DNA from 3 places in the Kribbella sp. NBC_01505 genome. Region 1 is predicted to be linked to each of the others. Evidence: riboswitches for the same ligand, from Rfam matches in the RefSeq annotation. Region 1 holds a riboswitch; each other region holds the start of a gene.
What was found. A riboswitch is a leader RNA that binds a small molecule or an ion and turns the genes downstream of it on or off. The one in region 1 is predicted to bind glycine.
Positions count from the first base shown of each region.

Region 2: it holds a riboswitch for glycine, as region 1 does, so the genes downstream of both, gcvP (aminomethyl-transferring glycine dehydrogenase) here and gcvT (glycine cleavage system aminomethyltransferase GcvT) in region 1, are expected to answer to the same signal.
Region 3: it holds a riboswitch for glycine, as region 1 does, so the genes downstream of both, OG474_RS13160 (L-serine ammonia-lyase) here and gcvT (glycine cleavage system aminomethyltransferase GcvT) in region 1, are expected to answer to the same signal.

Region 1 covers NZ_CP109425.1:9,291,380-9,297,718, reverse strand. The annotation lists gene gcvH (glycine cleavage system protein GcvH) at 1-330, opposite strand, end outside; gene gcvT (glycine cleavage system aminomethyltransferase GcvT) at 330-1,439, opposite strand; glycine riboswitch at 1,595-1,689, opposite strand; gene OG474_RS43270 (hypothetical protein) at 1,764-2,507, shown strand; gene OG474_RS43265 (hypothetical protein) at 2,504-3,760, shown strand; gene OG474_RS43260 (glycoside hydrolase family 2 TIM barrel-domain containing protein) at 3,860-6,339, shown strand, end outside.
Region 2 covers NZ_CP109425.1:7,746,204-7,752,542, forward strand. The annotation lists gene OG474_RS36415 (FHA domain-containing protein) at 55-585, shown strand; gene OG474_RS36420 (MerR family transcriptional regulator) at 572-1,231, shown strand; gene OG474_RS36425 (bifunctional nuclease family protein) at 1,255-1,746, shown strand; gene OG474_RS36430 (MerR family transcriptional regulator) at 1,936-2,559, shown strand; glycine riboswitch at 2,581-2,670, shown strand; gene gcvP (aminomethyl-transferring glycine dehydrogenase) at 2,749-5,580, shown strand; gene OG474_RS36440 (hypothetical protein) at 5,773-5,916, shown strand; gene OG474_RS36445 (hypothetical protein) at 6,038-6,199, shown strand; gene OG474_RS36450 (FDLD family class I lanthipeptide) at 6,196-6,339, shown strand, end outside.
Region 3 covers NZ_CP109425.1:2,805,963-2,812,301, forward strand. The annotation lists gene OG474_RS13155 (DUF3592 domain-containing protein) at 1-806, opposite strand, end outside; gene OG474_RS13160 (L-serine ammonia-lyase) at 861-2,234, opposite strand; glycine riboswitch at 2,312-2,402, opposite strand; gene OG474_RS13165 (DUF3817 domain-containing protein) at 2,745-3,080, opposite strand; gene OG474_RS13170 (alpha/beta fold hydrolase) at 3,179-4,573, shown strand; gene OG474_RS13175 (hypothetical protein) at 5,401-5,628, opposite strand; gene OG474_RS13180 (aminopeptidase P family protein) at 5,800-6,339, opposite strand, start outside.

The DNA.
Region 1 (6,339 bases):
GTTGGGCGGGCCGGTGACCTTGATCCGCAGCAGCCAGCCGGCCTGGTACGGATCGGTGTTCAGCAGACCGGGGTCGGCCACGACGGCCTCGTTGAGCTCGATGACCTCACCGTCGACCGGCGCGAACAGGTCGCTGACCGATTTCGTGGACTCGATCTCGCCACAGGCGTCGCCGGTGGTGATCGCGGTGCCGACAGCCGGCAGGTCGACGTACACGACGTCGCCGAGGGCCTCGCCCGCGAAGGCGGTGATGCCGACGGTCGCGATGTCGCCGTCGAGGGCGATCCACTCGTGGTCGGCGGTGTAGTGCAGTTCAGTAGGGACAGACATCAGGACTCCTGGCGGCGGTAGAAGGGGAGCGGTACGACGACCACGTCGTCCTGGGTGCCGCGGATGTCGACCTGCAGCCGAGTTCCCGCCTCTTCGTAGATCCCGTCGACGTACGCCATCGCGATGGGGTGGCCGAGGGTGGGGGACGGCGCGCCGCTGGTGATCGTGCCGACGGTGCGACCGGTCGCCGGATCCAGAACGGCGTACCCGCTGCGTGGTGAACGCCGGCCCGTCGAGGTCAGTCCGACCAGCACCCGCTGCGCGCCCTCGTCACGGCGACGGGCGAGCGCCTCGCGGCCGACGAAGTCCGCTTCCTTGCCGAACGCAACGACCCGGCCGAGCCCGGCCTCGAACGGTGTCAGCTCGCGGCTGAGTTCGTTGCCGTAGAGCGGCATCCCGGCTTCGAGCCGCAGCGTGTCCCGGCAGGCCAGCCCGGCCGGCTTAAGCCCGTACGGCGTACCGGTCCGGAGCAGCTCGGCCCAGATCCGCGAGGCCTCCTCCGGACGGCAGTAGATCTCGAAGCCGTCCTCACCGGTGTAGCCGGTGCGCGCGAGCAGGATGTTGCTCCCGGCAAGCTTCGCCTCGGTGATCGCGTAGTACTTCAGGCCGTCGAGATCGGCCTCGGTCAGCTCGGCCAGGATCTGCTTGGAGACCGGACCCTGGACCGCGATCAGCGCCCAGCAGTCGGTCGCGTCGCGCAGCTCGACCGCGAAGCCTGCAACTCGCTGTTCCAGCTCAGCCAGTACGACGGCTGTGTTGCTGGCGTTCGCGACGATCAGGAAGTGGTCGTCGGCGAGCCGGTAGACGACCAGGTCGTCGATGATGCCGCCGTCCTCGGCGCACAGCATCGAGTACCGGGCGCGGCCGGGCGCGATCTTCGACGGCTGCCCGACCAGGCTGTGGTCGAGGGCCGCGGCCGCGGTGGCGCCGATCACCTCGAGCTCGCCCATGTGGGACAGGTCGAACAGACCTGCGGTAGTCCGGACAGCCGTGTGCTCGGCGATGTCGGAGGTGTACCGAACCGGCATCGTCCAGCCCGCGAAATCGGTGAACGAAGCGCCGAGCTGCTGATGCTCTGCCTGCAATGGAGTCGCGCGTGACTCTGTCATAGATCGGGAGGCTCCCTCGGTCAGGCACCGCACGTGCGGTGCCACTGCTGGGTGACCTCCCCGCTCTGTCATCTGTACCTGAGAGCTTCGCCGCCAGGTGAGGCGGTTTGCACCGTGGGTGCGGATCCCGAGGGACCCGTCTTTCCAGAGTTCGCCTCATCGGAACGGTCAGTGGGCCTGAGAGATTCTGGGGAGATTTGCTCCTTCGGCGCCGGGCTACCTTGAGCCCGGACTCTCCCGCCCCGATTCGAACGGCGCGATATGCAGTTAGGCCGCCGACTCTAGCAGCCGTCCCGGACCCGCGGATGTGGTTGGCTCCTCTCTGTGATTGCACCCGAGGTCTCGCGTCGTCACCTGCACGCCCAGCTCGTCGTCTGGATCGTGTACGTCGGCATTCCGGTCATCTTCCTGACCTCGCTGACGGTGATCGGGGTCCGGAGCAACCCGGTCCGCTGGATGCCGGTGCTGATCCCGCTCGGAGCGTTCGCCGCCGGTTGGTACCTCCGCGGCCAGTGGCGGTACCGGGTGCAGACCTGGTCGCCGATCGGCGCGGTGATGGGCGGTCTGACCGGCTTCTTCACGGCGCTCTACACCGCCAACGACCCGCTGTACTTCCTCCTGGGAGGTGCAGTCGGCGCGTTCGCCGGGTATCTCGTCGGCCGGCACGGCGAGCGGCTCCTGCTGCACCCGCTGGACGTGGGCCTGGCCGAGACGCCGTACCAGGTGATCCTCCGGTTGCGTGGCATTCCGCGGGTCCGGGTCGCGATCGACGACACGGCTATCCAGCTGATGATCAGGGTCCGGACCACGAACGGCCGGAAGACCAGCTACACCGAGGAGTCCGTCGATGTTCCGCTGGAGGAGCTGGCTGGGGCATCGGTGCGGTATCTGTCGGGGAGCGAGGACCTCGTGTACCCGATCTGGAGCGATCAACCACCGGTGGCCAGCCCGGGTCCGGCGCTCGTCGTACAAACTTCTGCCGATGAATGGATCCTGCCGCACGACGACGCCGTCGTACTGGGGCAGATCATCGACCGTCGGATCGCACGACTGAGGAGTACCCAGTGAGCGGAATTTCGACCTTGAGCCTGGTGCTGATCATCCTCGCGGTGGTCGGCGTCGCGGTGGCCGTCGCGCTGATCGTTCGGCGGCAGCGATACATCAAGTCGTTGCGGGACCGCGGCTGGGTGTTCAACGGCAGCCCGGGGTTCGACACGGTGGCGCCGCTGTCCAATCCGCCGTTCGGGATGGGGTTCAAGCGCTCGCCGGACGATCAGATCACCGGCCTCGCCACGAGCTCCCGGCCGTTCCAGGTCATCGAGTACAGCAGTGAGTACTGGAGTGGTTGTGTCGGCATGGTCAAGCTGTCGCGGCGGCTGCCCGAGCTGTGGATCACCGGTGGCCGGACCCGGTCGCGTGCCGGGGTGTCCGCGACCATGGTGCCGGTCCCGCCTCAGCTGGCGGAGTGGGGCTGGGCGGTCGGAGTCCAGGACCCGGCGTTCGCGAACGACGTGCTCAACGGCCAGTTCTGCACCACTCTCATCGCGATGGCCAGTAGTCAGCCGGGCGTGAACCTGAGTATCGACGGTGATCAGTTGGTCGCCGAGAGCCCGCCGTACAAGGATCCCGAGCTTCTGGCGCCGTGGATCGAGCAGCTGGACGCCATAGCTGCGGCGATTGACGCCTCGCCGCTCGACCGCTGGATTCAGCCCGAGCGCGAGCCGCGGCTGAGCTTTTACCAGCACCCGGAGTGGTACTGGATCGGCCAGGACGACAGCCTGCTGCAGAGCACGCCGACCACCCGCAGTGGCCACGATCACAGCACCAGCGACGTGATTCGCGGCCGGGACGGCGACGGTCCGCCGTTCGTCGCGTTCACCCACCACTGGAAGACCACCCGGACCGAGAGCTCCACCGACTCCGAGGGCCGCACGACCACGCGCACGGTCACCGAGAACCACAGCGAACCGATCCTCGGCTTCGAGCTCCCGGTGCAGATGCCCTGGATCCAGGTCAGCCGGCGCGGTTTCGGCCGCGGCATCAGCTTCGAGAGCGAAGCCTTCAACGAGCAGTTCGCGATCCACGCCCACGACCAGAAGTTCGCGTACGACGTCATCCACCCGCGCCAGATGGAGTTCCTGATGGCCGCAGGGCCGGCGTCGTTCCAGGTGGTCGGCAACTGGGTCTGGTTCGAGGCCGGCCGCCACGACCACCAGACGATCGCGCGGAACTCCGCCATCCTCCGCGACTTCCTGGCCTGGATCCCCCGCTTCGTCTGGAAGAACCTCGGCCTCCAGGACTCGCCGTACCCGCAGCGCTGAGCGACCGAAACCGGACGCGCTCTTGACCCTGTAACGACGGACACCTAGCGTGCGGGATGCTGAACTCTGTGTGATTCTGTTCGATCCTGGGGAGTGCGCTTGTCTTTCGGAGATTCGGCCGCCCGTCGCCGTAGCTGGTTCACTGCTGTCGCCGTAGTCGCAGGTCTGCTCGTGGGGTTGCCCGCGGCGGAGGCTGCGCCTATTGATGCCTATCGGTATCTCGAGGATCCGGGGATGGTCGCTGAGGGGCAGGTCGCTCCGCATACCCGGTTGTGGCCGTACGCCGATGACTCGGCGGCGGTTCGGGGCGGCGCGGGATCGCCGTACGTGCGACTACTGAACGGGCCGTGGAAGTTCCGGCTCGGGAAGACGCCGGACGATGTTTCCGGGGCCTGGCAGACGGTGCAGGTGCCGCATACGTGGCAGAGCGACTTCCTCGATCATCCGATGTTCCGGAACATTCCGGAGGAGGTCTGGCCGGATGCGCCGCCGAAGGTGCCGCGGGATGTGAACCCGACCGGCACTTACGAGAAGACGCTCGAGCTGCCGGCCGGTGAGTCCGGGCGGCGGCAGTTGCTGCGGTTCGAGGGCGTGACGAGCGGCTACTTCGTGTGGGTCAACGGCACCTACGTCGGCTACGACCAAGGCGGATACAGCCCGGCCGAGTTCGACATCACCGACCAGGCGCACGCAGGTCGGAACACGGTCAAGGTCCAGGTGCACCGGTGGGGATCGGGTTCCTATCTCGAGGACTACGACCAGTGGCGGTACGCCGGGATCTTCCGCGACGTCTACTCGTATTCGGTGCCGCAGGCAAGGATCCAGGACGCCTACATCACGACCACCCTGGACGCCGCCTACCGCGACGCGACGCTGACGGTCGACACCGAGCTGGCCGGGGCCGCCCCGGGTTCGGTGCTGACCGCGACCCTGCGCGATCCGCGCGGGCGCGTCGCCAAGACGTTGACGGGTGGACCGAAGCTGACTGGCGTCGTACCGAATCCGGCGAAGTGGTCGGACGAGACGCCGACGCTCTACAGCCTGGTACTGACGTTGACCGACCCCGCCGGCAAGGTGGTGCACCGGACCAGCCAGAAGGTCGGGTTCCGGTCGATCGAGGTGAAGGACAAGCAGATCCTGCTGAACGGGAAGCGCATCCTGTTCCGTGGCGTGAACCGGTCCGAGACGGATCCGAAGACCGGTCGGCACATCACCCATGAGGCGATGGAGAAGGACGTGCGGCTGATGAAGCAGCTGCACATCAACGCCGTCCGGACCTCGCACTACGAGAGCGACCCCTACTGGTACGAGCTCGCCGACAAGTACGGTCTGCTGATCGACGACGAGGTCGACATCGAGACGCATGCGCACGAGTCGTGCCCGTCGGTGTGCCTGGCCAGCAAGCCCGAGTGGCAGGCGGCGTACCACGATCGGTTCGTGGCGATGGTGGAGCGCGACAAGAACCATCCGAGCGTCGTGTTCTGGGACACCGGCAACGAGGCAGGCCTCGGTACGGCGCACTTCGCGATGGCCGAGTGGGCCGACGCGAACGAGTCGACCCGGTTGCTCTATCACCAGTCGAACTCACCGGACGGCGATGCGCCGTTCGCCGATGTCGCGGGACCGCGGTACCCGACGCCGGCCTCGTTGGAGAGCAAGGCGAAGTCGTTCACCAAGCCGATCGTGATGGGCGAGTATGCGCATGCCATGGGCAACGGTCTGGGGAACTTCGACCAGTTCTGGGCGCTGGCCCGCAAGTACCCGTCGATGCAGGGCGGGTTCATCTGGGACTGGGCCGAACAGAACCTGGAACAGCCGCTGATCCTCACCCCGGACTCGTCGCCGAAACGGCTGCAGACGTTCTTCGTCGGCAAGCCTTCGATCGGGGCAGGCCATCAGGGCAAGGGTGTCGTGCTGTCCAGTTTGGACGATTTCGTCAACGTGTTCCGCGACCCGGCGCTCGACGTACCGGGGCCGTTGACGCTCGACACCTGGGTGAAGCCGGACGCGTGGACGGGGTCGATGCCGATCCTGACCAAGGGCCAGCAGTACGCGTTGCAACAGCCGAACGCGACCACACTCGAGTTCCGGGTCAAGCTCAACGGCGTCGCGAAGACGGTCACGGCGCCAACACCTGCCGGCTGGGTCGGCAACTGGCATCGGGTGACCGGGACCTACGACGGAACCGCGCTCACCCTGTACGTCGATGGTCAGCCGGCTGCGTCGATTCCGGCGACCGGTTCGATCGAGCCGGGGGTGTGGGAGGTGAACCTCGGCCGGAACGCGGAGACGCAACAGGATCAGACCGGGAGCCGGCTCGCGCACGGCACGCTCGACCAGGTCCGGATCCTCAAGCGCGCGTTGACCGCGGCCGAGGTGGCGGCCGGGGCCGATGCGACCCAGGACGCCGTACTGGCACTGGACTTCGAGAGCACGAGTGATGCCGGGCGCTTCCAGAGTCTCGGGATCAGTCTGTCCGGGACCGATGGGCTGGTCGGAACCGATCGCTACCTGCAGCCCGAGACGGCCGAGATGGCGTGGGCGCAGTCGCCGTTGCGGTTCTCGTCCACCGAGCCGGG
Region 2 (6,339 bases), 1.5 Mb from region 1:
GGGGTCTACGAACAACAACGTCGCCGGACCGCCGGCGATCGGGAGGATCACAGCATGCCGTTCTGCAACCAGTGCGGGCACGAGAACTCCGAGGGCAGCCGCTTCTGCTCGCAGTGCGGAGCGATGCTCCCTGGGGCGGACCGACCGGCCGCCGCGACGCCGACGCCGGGTGTGACGGACACCGCGATGCTGACGCCGATCAGCGCCGAGCCCGAGACCGAGCGCTTCGACCAGGGCGAGCCGCTGTCGGCCGACGACCAGGCCGCCGTCGGTGCGCTGCCGGCCGGGTCGGCACTGCTGATCGTCCAGCGCGGCCCGAACGCGGGCAGCCGGTTCCTGCTCGACGTCGACGTGGTCACCGCGGGCCGGCACCCGGACAGCGACATCTTCCTCGACGACGTGACGGTCTCCCGCCGGCACGCCGAGTTCCGTCGCGACGCGTACGGCGTCAAGGTCCGCGACGTCGGCAGCCTGAACGGCACCTACGTGAACCGGGACCGCATCGACGAGGTCCAGCTGAGCAACGGCGACGAGGTGCAGATCGGCAAGTACCGGCTGGTCTACTACGCCAGTGGCCAAGCCTGAGCTCTCGATCGGCGAGGTCCTGCAGCTGCTGCAGGCCGAGTTCACCGATGTCACCATCTCCAAGATCCGTTTCCTGGAGGCCGAGGGGCTGGTGACACCGGCGCGGACCGCGTCGGGCTACCGCAAGTTCAGCGCCGCCGACGTGGAGCGGCTGCGCTACGTGCTGACCGCCCAGCGCGACCAGTACCTGCCGTTGAAGGTCATCAAGGAGCACCTCGGTGCCCTCGACCGTGGCCTGCGCCCAGCGGCAGGTGGTCCGCCGATCGCCCCCAGTACGCCGGCCGCCGGGCCGGCCGCTGACGACTTCGGTGCCACCGGCACCGACCTGCGACTGACCAAGGCGGAGCTGTGCGCGGCCGCCGGAGTCGGTACGGCGTTGCTCGCCGAGCTGGAGAGCCACGGCCTGATCGTGGCCGAGGGCAAGCATTACGGGGGCGACGCGATCGTGGTCGCGCAGGTGGCCGCGGAGCTCGCGACGTACGGGATCGAGCCGCGGCACCTGCGGCCGTTCCGGACCGCCGCCGACCGCGAGGTGGGGCTGATCGAGCAGGTCACGGGCCCGCGCCGTACCGACCGGACGCAGGAGCTGGCGGCGCTCACCGTTCGGTTGCACACGGCACTGGTGAGATCCCGGCTGCCGCACTGAGCGGCGCGGAGTAGGCTGAAGGTGTGCGCGAAGTCGACGTAGTCGGAGTCCGGGTCGAGATGCCCTCGAGTCAGCCCATCGTGCTGCTCCGGGAGGTCGGCGGTGAGCGGTACCTGCCGATCTGGATCGGTGCGGCCGAAGCGAGTGCGATCGCGTTCGCCCAGCAGGGGATGGAGCCGCCCCGGCCGCTGACCCACGACCTGTTCGCGGAGACGATCCGCGTGCTCGGGCACACGCTCAGTCAGGTGCGGATCGTGAACCTGACCGACGGCGTCTTCGAGGCGATCCTGGTCTTCGACGACAAGACCGAGATCTCGGCCCGCCCGTCGGACTCGATCGCGATCGCGCTGCGGACCGGGACACCGGTGTTCTGCACCGAGGAGATCCTGGCCGAGGCCGGGATCCCGGTTCCGGAGAGTGAGAACGAGGCCGACGAGGTGCAGGAGGAAGAGGAGGTCGAGCGGTTCCGCGAGTTCCTCGACCAGGTCACTCCGGAAGACTTCGACAAGAGCTGAGCCCGCTTCGGAGGCCTGAACCGGGCAAGGCCGGGTAGGTAACGATTCGTATGGGAGTCGCGACACGCTAACGGCTCGGAGCGGTTGTCGTTGACCCTCTCAGGTCGGCGGCTTACCGTGAAGGAGTCGTGGGGCACCGTTACTCCACGGAGATGACTCGTTCCAGTAGGTATTCAGGGAGGCTCAGGCGTGACACGCACCGGCGACACGGATCTGACGGCGCAGTCGACGTCCGAAGCACGCGCCGAGGCGGCGATCACCGCCGGCGTTCAGGGCCTGCTCTTCGAGGACGACCTGCGGCCGATGCCGGCTGATGTCGGGTTCCGTGGACCGACGGCTTGTGCCGCGGCGGGTATCACCTACCGTCAGCTCGACTACTGGGCGCGGACCGGTCTGGTCTCGCCGTCGGTGCGTCCGGCGACGGGTTCGGGCACGCAGCGCCTCTACGGTTTCCGTGACGTTCTGTTGCTGAAGGTGATCAAGCGGCTGCTCGACGCCGGGATCTCACTGCAGCAGATCCGGACCGCGATCGCCCACCTGAGCAAGCGCGGGATCGACGACCTGACCCAGATCACCTTGATGAGTGACGGCGCGTCGGTCTACATGTGCACCTCGCCGGACGAGGTCATCGACCTGCTGGCCGGTGGCCAGGGAGTCTTCGGCATCGCCCTCGGCGGTGTCTGGCGTGAGGTCGAGGGCTCGCTGTCCGAGCTGCCGACCGAGCGTGCCGACGGTCACGGCGACGGTGGTGAGGGCGACAGCCACGCCAGCGACGAGCTGGCCGCCCGCCGCCGGGCCCGCATGACGGGCTGAGGTACTCTTTCTGCTAGCCGTACACCGCACTTGGGAGAGACCCGTTCAACCGGGCGCCGAAGGGGCAATTCCTCCCCGGAACCTCTCAGGCCCATGGACCGAGTGCGCCAGGCGACTCTGAAGCGTGCGGTCATGGCGTGACAGAGGGGGAGGCCCCCGGAAGCTACAGCCAGCAACGGAGCCTCTTTGATGACGGAAATTTCAGCAATCTTCGCCGACCGGCACATCGGGCCCCGCCCCGACGAGGTCGCGCGGATGGTCGAACTCCTCGGATACGCCGATGTCGACGCGCTGGCGGATGCCGCCGTACCGGCCTCGATCCGGTCGACCGAGCCGCTGCGGCTCCCGGAGCCGGCCTCCGAGGTCGACGCGCTCACCGAGCTGCGCCAGCTGGCGGCCCGCAACAACGTCGCCACCTCGATGATCGGCCAGGGCTACTTCGGCACCTTCACGCCGTCGGTGATCGTCCGCCGTCTCGTCGAGAACCCGGCCTGGTACACGGCCTACACGCCGTACCAGCCGGAGATCTCGCAGGGCCGGCTCGAGGCACTGCTGAACTTCCAGACCGTCGTCTCCGACCTGACCGGTCTGCCGACCGCGAACGCGTCGCTGCTCGACGAGGGCACCGCGGCCGCCGAGGCGATGACGCTGGCGCACCGCTCGAATCGCAAGAGCAAGTCGAACCGTTTCCTGGTCGACGCCGACACCTTCGCGCAGACGATCGCCGTGGTGCAGACCCGCGCCGAGGCGCTCGATATCGAGGTCGTCGTCGCCGACACCACCGACGGTCTGCCCGCGGGCGACTTCTTCGGTTTCCTGGTGCAGTACCCGGGCTCCGGCGGTGCCGTCCGTGACCTGAAGCCGCTGATCGCCGCCGCGCACGAGCGCGAGACGCTGGTTGCGGTCGCCTCCGACCTGCTCGCGCTGACATTGCTCGAGGCGCCGGGCGAGGCCGGGGCCGACATCGTGATCGGCTCCTCGCAGCGCTTCGGCGTCCCGCTCTTCTACGGCGGTCCGCACGCCGGCTTCATGTCGGTCCGCGCCGGTCTCGAGCGGTCGCTCCCCGGCCGGTTGGTCGGAGTCTCGGTCGACGCCGACGGCGCCCCGGCGTACCGGCTCGCGCTGCAGACCCGTGAGCAGCACATCCGTCGCGAGAAGGCGACCTCCAACATCTGTACGGCGCAGGTCCTGCTCGCCGTCGTTGCCTCCATGTACGCCGTTTACCACGGTCCCGAGGGCCTGAAGGCGATCGCCGGCCGCGTGCACGACTACGCGGGCAAGCTGGCCGCGTCGCTGCGCGCCGGTGGGGTCGAGGTCGTGCACAGCGACTTCTTCGACACCGTGCTCGCCCGCGTCCCCGGTGCCGCCGCGGACGTCGTCGACGCCGCCCGGCAGAACGGCATCTGGCTGCGTCAGGTCGACGCCGACCACGTCGGCATCTCGTGTGACGAGAAGACCGACGCCGCCGCGCTGACCCGGGTCTGCCAGTCCTTCGGCGTCCAGTACGACGACACGCAGGCCGCGCCCGAGGTCGCCGTACCGCGGACCTCGGAGTACATGACGCACCCCGTCTTCAACACGCACCGGTCCGAGACGTCGATGCTGCGGTACCTGCGCAAGCTGTCCGACAAGGACTACGCGCTCGACCGCGGCATGATCCCGCTCGGCTCCTGCACGATGAAGCTGAACGCGACCACCGAGATGGAAGCGGTCACCTGGCCCGAGTTCGCCGACATGCACCCGCTGGCGCCGATCGAGGACGCCGCCGGCTACGTGAAGCTGATCAGTCAGCTGGAGCGCTGGCTGGCCGAGGTGACCGGCTACGCGAAGGTGTCCATCCAGCCGAACGCCGGCTCCCAGGGCGAGCTCGCCGGGCTGCTCGCGATCCGCGGCTACCACCGGGCCCAAGGCAACGAGGACCGCAACGTCTGCCTGATCCCTTCCAGCGCGCACGGGACCAACGCCGCCTCGGCCGTGATGGCCGGCATGAAGGTTGTCGTTGTCAAGGGCAACGACGACGGCACGATCGACCTGGACGACCTGCGCGCCAAGACCACCGAGCACGCGGACAAGCTGGCCGCGATCATGATCACCTACCCGTCCACCCACGGGGTGTACGAGGAGAGCGTGACCGAGGTCTGCCAGATCGTTCACGACCACGGCGGTCAGGTGTACGTCGACGGCGCCAACCTGAACGCGTTGCTCGGGCTCGCGAAGCCGGGGGAGTTCGGCGGCGACGTCAGCCACCTCAACCTGCACAAGACCTTCTGCATCCCGCACGGCGGTGGCGGTCCGGGTGTCGGTCCGGTCGCGGTCGCCGCGCACCTGGCGCCGTACCTGCCGAACCACCCGCTGCTCGACCAGGCCGGCCCCGAGTCCGGCGTCGGCCCGATCAGCGCGGCTCCGTTCGGCTCGGCCGGTGTGCTGGCGATCTCGTGGGCCTACATCCGGATGATGGGTGGCGAGGGCCTGACCGCCGCCACGAAGAACGCGGTGCTCACCGCGAACTACGTGGCCAAGCGGCTCGAGAACGCCTTCCCGGTCCTCTACACCGGTGAGAACGGCCTGGTCGCGCACGAGTGCATCCTCGACCTGCGCCCGATGACGAAGGAGACGGGCATCACCGTCGACGACGTCGCGAAGCGGCTGGTCGACTACGGCTTCCACGCCCCGACGATGTCCTTCCCGGTGGCCGGCACCCTGATGGTCGAGCCGACGGAATCTGAAGATCTAGGGGAACTCGACCGCTTCTGCGACGCCATGATCGCCATCAAGCACGAGATCGACCGCGTCGCGGCGGGGGAGTGGCCGGCCGACGACAACCCGCTGGTCAACGCCCCGCACACCGCCGCCTCGGTGATCAACGACAAGTGGGAGCACGCCTACACCCGCGAAGAGGCCGCCTTCCCGCAGTCGGTCGACCGCGCGTCGAAGTACTGGCCGCCGGTCCGCCGCATCGACGGCGCCTACGGCGACCGCAACCTGATCTGCTCCTGCCCTGCGCCGGAGGCGTTCGAGTAGGGAGCACTTCCCGGGTCTTCCCGGTCCATCGGCCGGCCAACAGCCGGTCCCGTGTCAACGGGGCCGGCTGTTGCCCGTTCGAGCAGTCCCGGCACGACCGGGAGATCGTCCCGCCTGTTCCCGGGACCCGCCCCTGTTTTCCCGCCTTCGGCGCGACGCACGCTGGTCCGACGCCGACCGAGAGGGAAGAACATGCCTACGGCAACTATTGACGAGTTCGATCTCGACATCCGGGTCCGGGCCGTCGTGCCGGTCGAGAACTACTGGCCGATCACCGCGATCGGTCCGTGCCACACCCAGGACACGACCTGCGCGGCCACCCTCTGCATCCGCTGAGCGGGGGCCTCCTCGTCCTGCCCGGGTGGATTTCCCGGGCCTTCCCGGCCGGCGTCTCTGTCGTCCTGGGACCTGCCGAACGCAGGGTGATTGACATCCACACGCACCAGGAGGAGACATCATGACCACTGCGACACTCGACGACTTCGACCTCGACATCCAGCTCGGGGTCCTCGATCCGCACCGGATCGCCACGCCGGAGATGCTGACGACACGGAGCAACCCGCACTCGGAGCCGTGCTGCACCGACTGGAACTGCCCGACCGACGTCTGCCCGTCATGACGACCGCGATCAGGGACGAGTTCGACCTCGACATCCGGGTCGGATCGCTCGACCCGCACAGCGTCCCCGTGGTCGCCGCCTCGTCGCGGACGAGTAGTCCGTGGACGGAATTCAACTGCTGTACCGACGCCTGCTGCAAC
Region 3 (6,339 bases), 3.4 Mb from region 1:
GCTCGGGGGACGGTGGTGTAGCGGGCGGTGTTGAGGCGGTCTTTGCGGTCGAAGTCGAGGTTGTGGGTGTAGACGGTGGGGTCACTGGGGGCGTAGTGCAGGGTGAACTCGCGGCCCAGCGAGGTGCCTGGCTTGGGGAAGTTGTCGAGGGGCTGGACGAGGACCGCGCGGCCGTCGGTGGTGGTGAAGGCGATGACCGGGGCGTGGTTGATGATCTCGCTGCCTTCGCCGTCCTTGTAGACGTCGGTGGTGACGGCGACGACGTGAGCCGGTACGGCGATCGCGTCGGCCAACTGCCGTCCGCGGAGCCGGGCGCTGCGGAGGTCGCGGCCGAGGAGACCGGCCAGGAACAGCAGGGCACCGAAGCCGAGGAAGGCCCATTCGTAGCCCCAGGCAACAATCGCGTGGATGACCAGGCCGAGCAGCAGGAGCGCCACCATGACGTTGGGGAAGTCACGGCCGTCCCCCTCGGCCTCGGGATACAGCGCGATCCGGAACTTCTCCGGATGGCCCTTCGGGTAGTACACCACCAGTTCACGGCCGATCCAGGCGGCGCGGACCGGGAAGCCGTGCTTGCCGTCGGTGTTCGGCAGCGTGAACTCCTGGCCCGAGCGCGGGTCGCGGAACGACACGGTGACCGGGATGCCGCCGTCCTTGCTGGCACCGTGGTCCGGCGACTCGAGATCGACGACCCGGGCGGTCACCCATTCGGCGCGCTGCGACCGGGTCAGCCCGGCGAAGGACAGCAGATAACCCAGTACGGCGAGCCCACCCGGCAGCACCCACCAGTAACGCAGCAGGCTCATCCCTCGGCCAGCCGGCGGGTCATCAGGACGCTGTTGGTGAGCGGTGCTTGCACGTCAGCATTCGATCACGTTGACGGCCAGGCCGCCACGGGAAGTCTCCTTGTACTTGATCTTCATGTCCGCACCGGTTTCACGCATGGTTTTGATGACCTTGTCGAGCGTCACCACGTGCACGCCGTCGCCGTGCATCGCCATCCGGGCCGCGTTGATCGCCTTCACCGCGGCCATCGCGTTCCGCTCGATACACGGGATCTGGACGAGCCCGCCGACCGGGTCGCAGGTGAGTCCGAGGTTGTGCTCCATCGCGATCTCGGCCGCGTTCTCCACCTGTTCCGGCGTACCGCCGAGCAACTCGCACAACCCGGCCGCGGCCATCGAGCAGGCCGAACCGACCTCGCCCTGACAACCGACCTCGGCCCCGGAGATCGACGCGTTCTCCTTGTACAGAACGCCGATCGCCGCCGCGACCAGCAGGAACCGCACGCAGCCGTCGTCAGTGGCGCCCGGGATGAACCGCCGGTAGTAGTGCAGTACGGCGGGAATGATGCCCGCGGCACCATTCGTCGGAGCGGTGACGATCCGCCCGCCCGACGCGTTCTGCTCGTTGACCGCGAGCGCGAACAGGTTGACCCAGTCCATCACCTTCAGCGGATCCACCGACCACGGATCGCCGGTGAGCTTGCCGTGCAGCGCGTGTGCCCGCCGCGGCACCTTCAGACCGCCGGGCAGCACGCCCGTGGTCTCGCAGCCCTCCTTGACGCAGTCCTGCATGACCTTCCAGATCTTCAGCAGGCCGCTGTGGATCTCTTCCTCGGACCGCCAGGCCTGCTCGTTGGCGAGCATCACCTCGCCGATCGACAGCCCCGACTCACGGCACCGATCGAGCAACTCGGCACCACTCAGGAACGGGTACTTCAGCACCGTGCTGTCCGGGACGATCCGGTCCCCGGCCGCCGCGTTCTCGTCGACCACGAAACCGCCGCCGACCGAGTAGTACGTGCGCTCCCGCAGGATCTCACCATCCGCCCCGCGGGCCAGGAACGACATCCCGTTCGGGTGGTACGGCAGGGCCTTCCGCCGATGCATGATCAGGTCGGAGTTGTCGTCGTACGCGATCTCGTGGACGCCGGCCAGCCGCAGCCGGCCGCGCTCGCGGATCGTCTCGACGCGGGCGTCGACGGAGTGCGTGGCGACGGTCTCGGGGTCCTCACCCTCGAGCCCGAGCAGCACCGCCTTGTTACTGCCGTGGCCGTGCCCGGTCGCACCGAGCGACCCGAACAACTGCGATTCGACCCGGGCGGTCGCGGTCAGCAGACCCGCGTCCTGGAGGCCGAGAACGAACGTACGGGCCGCTCGCATCGGGCCCACGGTGTGTGAGCTCGACGGGCCGATCCCGATACTGAACAGGTCGAAGACACTGATCGCCATGACGGAGGTCCCTTCCGGTCGTCGTTGACCGAGTGGTGTCCTCCCCGCTCTGTCGGGCTGATGCCCTCCAGAGATGCCTCGCCCGCACGGTGAAGGTGCCTGAGAGATTCTTGGGGAGAGTTGCTCCTACGGCGCCCGGCTCACAGGCATCTCTCCCAATCCCACGCCGTAGCGAGCATGTGCTCGGTGCGGTGCATCGGCGCGCGGGGGCGAAGGGCTAGATGCGGCGCATCTTGCCCTTTGCACCCGTGCGGCGAGGTGCCGTGCCGAGTGCAGCGCAGTAGGTGTGGGGTTGGGAGAGATGCCCTAGGCCGGGTCTCTCCCGCACGGGTTCATGCGGCTGTTGAATTAGCTTCCGGACGCGACGGTACGGCGGCCTTCGGCCCGGCGTCAATCCGGCCGGTGCGCTAGGTCGGGAGCGGCAGTTTCACGCCGTAGCGAGCAGGTGCCCGGTGCGGTAGCTCGGCGTGCTTGAGAGGAGGGCACGATGCGGAGCATCTTGTCCTTCGCTCAAGTGCGGTGAGGTGCCGTGCCGGGTGCCGCGGAGTAGGCGTGAAACTGCCGCTCCCGACCTCGAGCCCAGATCTCGAAGAACCAGGTGAACAGCGGCGGAACACTCGCGGCCAGTGCCGCGAGTGTGACCGGCCACGACCAGCGCAGCGGCCCCCGGACGATCAGCACGGTGACGACGTACAGGACGAAGATGCCGCCGTGGATCGGGCCGAAGATCTTCACCCCGGCCTCGTTGTCGGACAGCACGTACTTGAACAGCATGCCGATCAGCAGACCGGTCCACGAGATCGCCTCGGCGATCGCCACTGCGCGGAACCACCGTGAGTGTGTCATCGAGCCCGACCCTAACAAGTCCCTCAAGGCCGGCCCGGGGTGGTCTTGGGGGCTGTCCCCGATGTGCGGGAGCAAGCGGTTACCGAAGGATCGAGCAGATGAGATTCAGATCGCTCGTGTGGGGATTGGTCCTCACAGTCACCGCCTCAAGCCTCGCCGTCCTCCCGGCGTCGGCCGCTGTCCACTGGACCGATTGCAAGCTCGAAGGCAAGGAGAAGCCGGAGGACATCAAGGGTTCGGAGTGCGCGACCCTGCAACTCCCCGTCGACTGGCGGAATCCGAACGGGCCGACCTTCGCCCTCGAGATCGCCCGCCGGACCGGCAAGCATCGGATCGGCGTCCTGATCTTCGGCCCCGGCGGTCCCGGCGACTCCGGCGTCGACCGGATCAAGACCGGCATGGACCGCTTCAGCCCCGAACTGCAGGACCGGTTCGACATCGTCAGCTTCGACCCGCGCGGGATCGCGCGCAGCAACCCGGTCAAGTGCACCACCAGCCTGTACGCCGCGATGCCGTCACCGCTCGTCCGCGACCAGGCGGGGTTCGACGCGCTGATCGACTACAACCGCCGGCTCGCCGACGACTGCCGCGCGCACACCGGTCCGCTCTACGACCACGTCGACACCTGGCAGACCGTGCGCGACGTCGACGCGATCCGCCGCGCACTCGGCGAGCAGCAGATCACCTTCCACGGCAGCTCGTACGGCACCCCGCTCGGCGCCCAGTACGCGGAGACCTACCCGCACCGCGTCCGCGCGATGGTCCTGGAGAGCGTCCTCGACCACAGCCTCGCGACACCACGCCAGTTCCTCGATCCACAGGCCGCGTCGGTCCAGGACTCGTTCGACGAGTTCGTCGCCTGGTGCGACCGTACGACGACGTGCGCCCTGCACGGACAAGACGTTCGGGCGCGCTGGGCCGACGTACTGGCTCGGTCGGACAACAAGTTCAACGCCTCCTTCGCCGTCTTCCGCCTGCTCTACGCGCCCCAGTGGAACGCCTTGGCAACCGTGCTGCAGAAGGGCGTCATCCCGACCCCGCCACCACCGACCGGCGAGCTCGTCTCCAACACCCTCGTCCCGTTCTGCCAGGACTGGAACCTGCAGGTCAGGACCTACCCCGAGTACGCCGCCCTGCTGGCCAGGCTCGCCCGCAACAACCCGGGCATGCCGTACCCAGGCCAGTTCATGGCCATCTCGCTCTGCCTGGGCGGTCCGGCAGCCAACAACCCCCAGCACCGCCTGGACGTGCACCACCTCAAAACCCCAGTCCTGCTGGCCAACGCGCTGCACGACCCAGCCACGGCGTACTCAATGGCCCAGAACGTCCAACGCCAGCTAGGCCGCAACGGCCGCCTCCTCACCTACGAAGGCTGGGGCCACGGCAGCTACACCAAGAGCCCCTGCATGACCGCCACCATCGACACCTACCTCGTCAACCGCAAACTCCCGAAGCCCGGCACAACCTGCCCCGCCGTCCCCCCGACCGGCTGAGCGGCGAGGTCCGTCCGGCTCGGCCGCCCGCCGCGCCACCGCCCCGCTGGGCCGACCAATCGGCCTTGGGGTTGCCCGCTCAGATAGGGGGTTGCCCACTCGTCTTTTCAGTAGGCAACCCCCCATCCGTGGGGGCAACCACTGAAATGAGGTTCTCCTCGCCCAACCAGGGCAATTTCTGCTCGACCGAGGCGTGCGGACCGCGACTGGCCGGCTGGTTTGGGGAGCGTAGTGCACCGGAACACCCACCGGAATCGGCCGGTTTCGGTCCCCAAAGCGGTTTGGGGAGCATCCGACCACCTGATCGCTAACGTCCGAAGGAATGCAGTACGTGGATCGCTGTCATGTCTCGGGACATCGGTACTAGTTGCTGTCTCCGAACATAGGTGGCAGTTACGGCTGCGGTCGAGCCGGTCTGGCGGCGTTGGGCTGTGGTTGTGAGCCTGTTGCGGAGTGCGGCGCCGGCCCCGGATCTGCGGGAGTTGTCGATCAGCGGAGTTCTGCTGCCGCTGGGTGGCAGTAGATCCACACAAAGGCGCGCCGATGGGTCTGTGCCCGTTGCCTGGGCCTCAGTAAATTTTGGTGGGCTATCCGTTCAAGTTGACCCTTCTCTGGTCAAAAAACGAGGGGAGAACCAGCAACTTGAGCGGAGATCCCCTCAACCTTCCCGTGCAGCAAATCGGCCGCAGCCGCGACCCCCGGCCATGAACCAGAACTCAAGCCTGCGGACCGATCAAAGTGTCACCAATGTCCCGCGACACACCCGTGAACTATCTGACGAGACTCAACAGCAGTACGTGGACCGCGGGTTTTTCGGACGTTAGGGGTTAGACCGCTACGCCGGTGACTTCGAGGACTCGGTGGAGGCGGTCGCCGCGGTCTACCCGGGTGGTCAGGGTGGACAGCTGGGCGCAGGCCGCTTCCAGGGCTTGGGCGTGGGTGCGGCAGTGGTCGACGTACCAGAAGGGGTCGTCGACGACTGGATCGTCGGCGTCGTCGATGTCGGCGTACCAGTGTGCCTGGCCGTAGTGGACGACTCTCACTCGCAGATTCATAGCCATTCCCCCGTGGATCTCCTCTGATCCGGTGTCGGAATTCGGCCGGCGCGTGACCGCGGCCCCCCACTGTCACGCGCCGGGCCGAGTTCGACCCTCCCCGACGACTACATCGGGTTGCCACCGGAATGTGTTACTGCTGGTGACCGATAATTTTCGGTGACCGGTCGATTACTGCCTGTTGAGGTGCTTGCGGGTCCACTGCTCGAGGCCGGCGGTGTCGATCGGGAGGGCCTCGGTGAGGATCTCCAGCCGGTCGGAGTGCACGACGACGTTGTCCTCGATCCGGATGCCGATCCCGCGCAGCTCCGGCGGCACGGTCTCGTCGTTCGGGTGGAAGTACAGGCCCGGCTCGACCGCGAGCGCCATCCCGGCCTCGATCTCACCGGCGAAGTAGGTCTCCGGCCGGGCCGCGTCGCAGTCGTGCACGTCGAGGCCGATGTAGTGGCCGGTCCCGCAGACGATGAAGCGGCGGTGCTGCTGACCGTCCGGCCCGAGCAGCTCGTCGAGCGAGATGTCGAGCAGACCCCAGTCCCGCAGCCCTTCGGCCAGCACGACCATCGCCGCATGCTGGAAGGCTCGGTACGGCGCTCCTGCCTTGACTGCATCGAGTGCGGCGAGCTGTGCCTTGTGCACGAGGTCGTGAACCTGCCGCTGGGCAGCGGTGTACTCACCCGTGGCGGGGAAGGTCCGCGTCACGTCAGCGGTGTA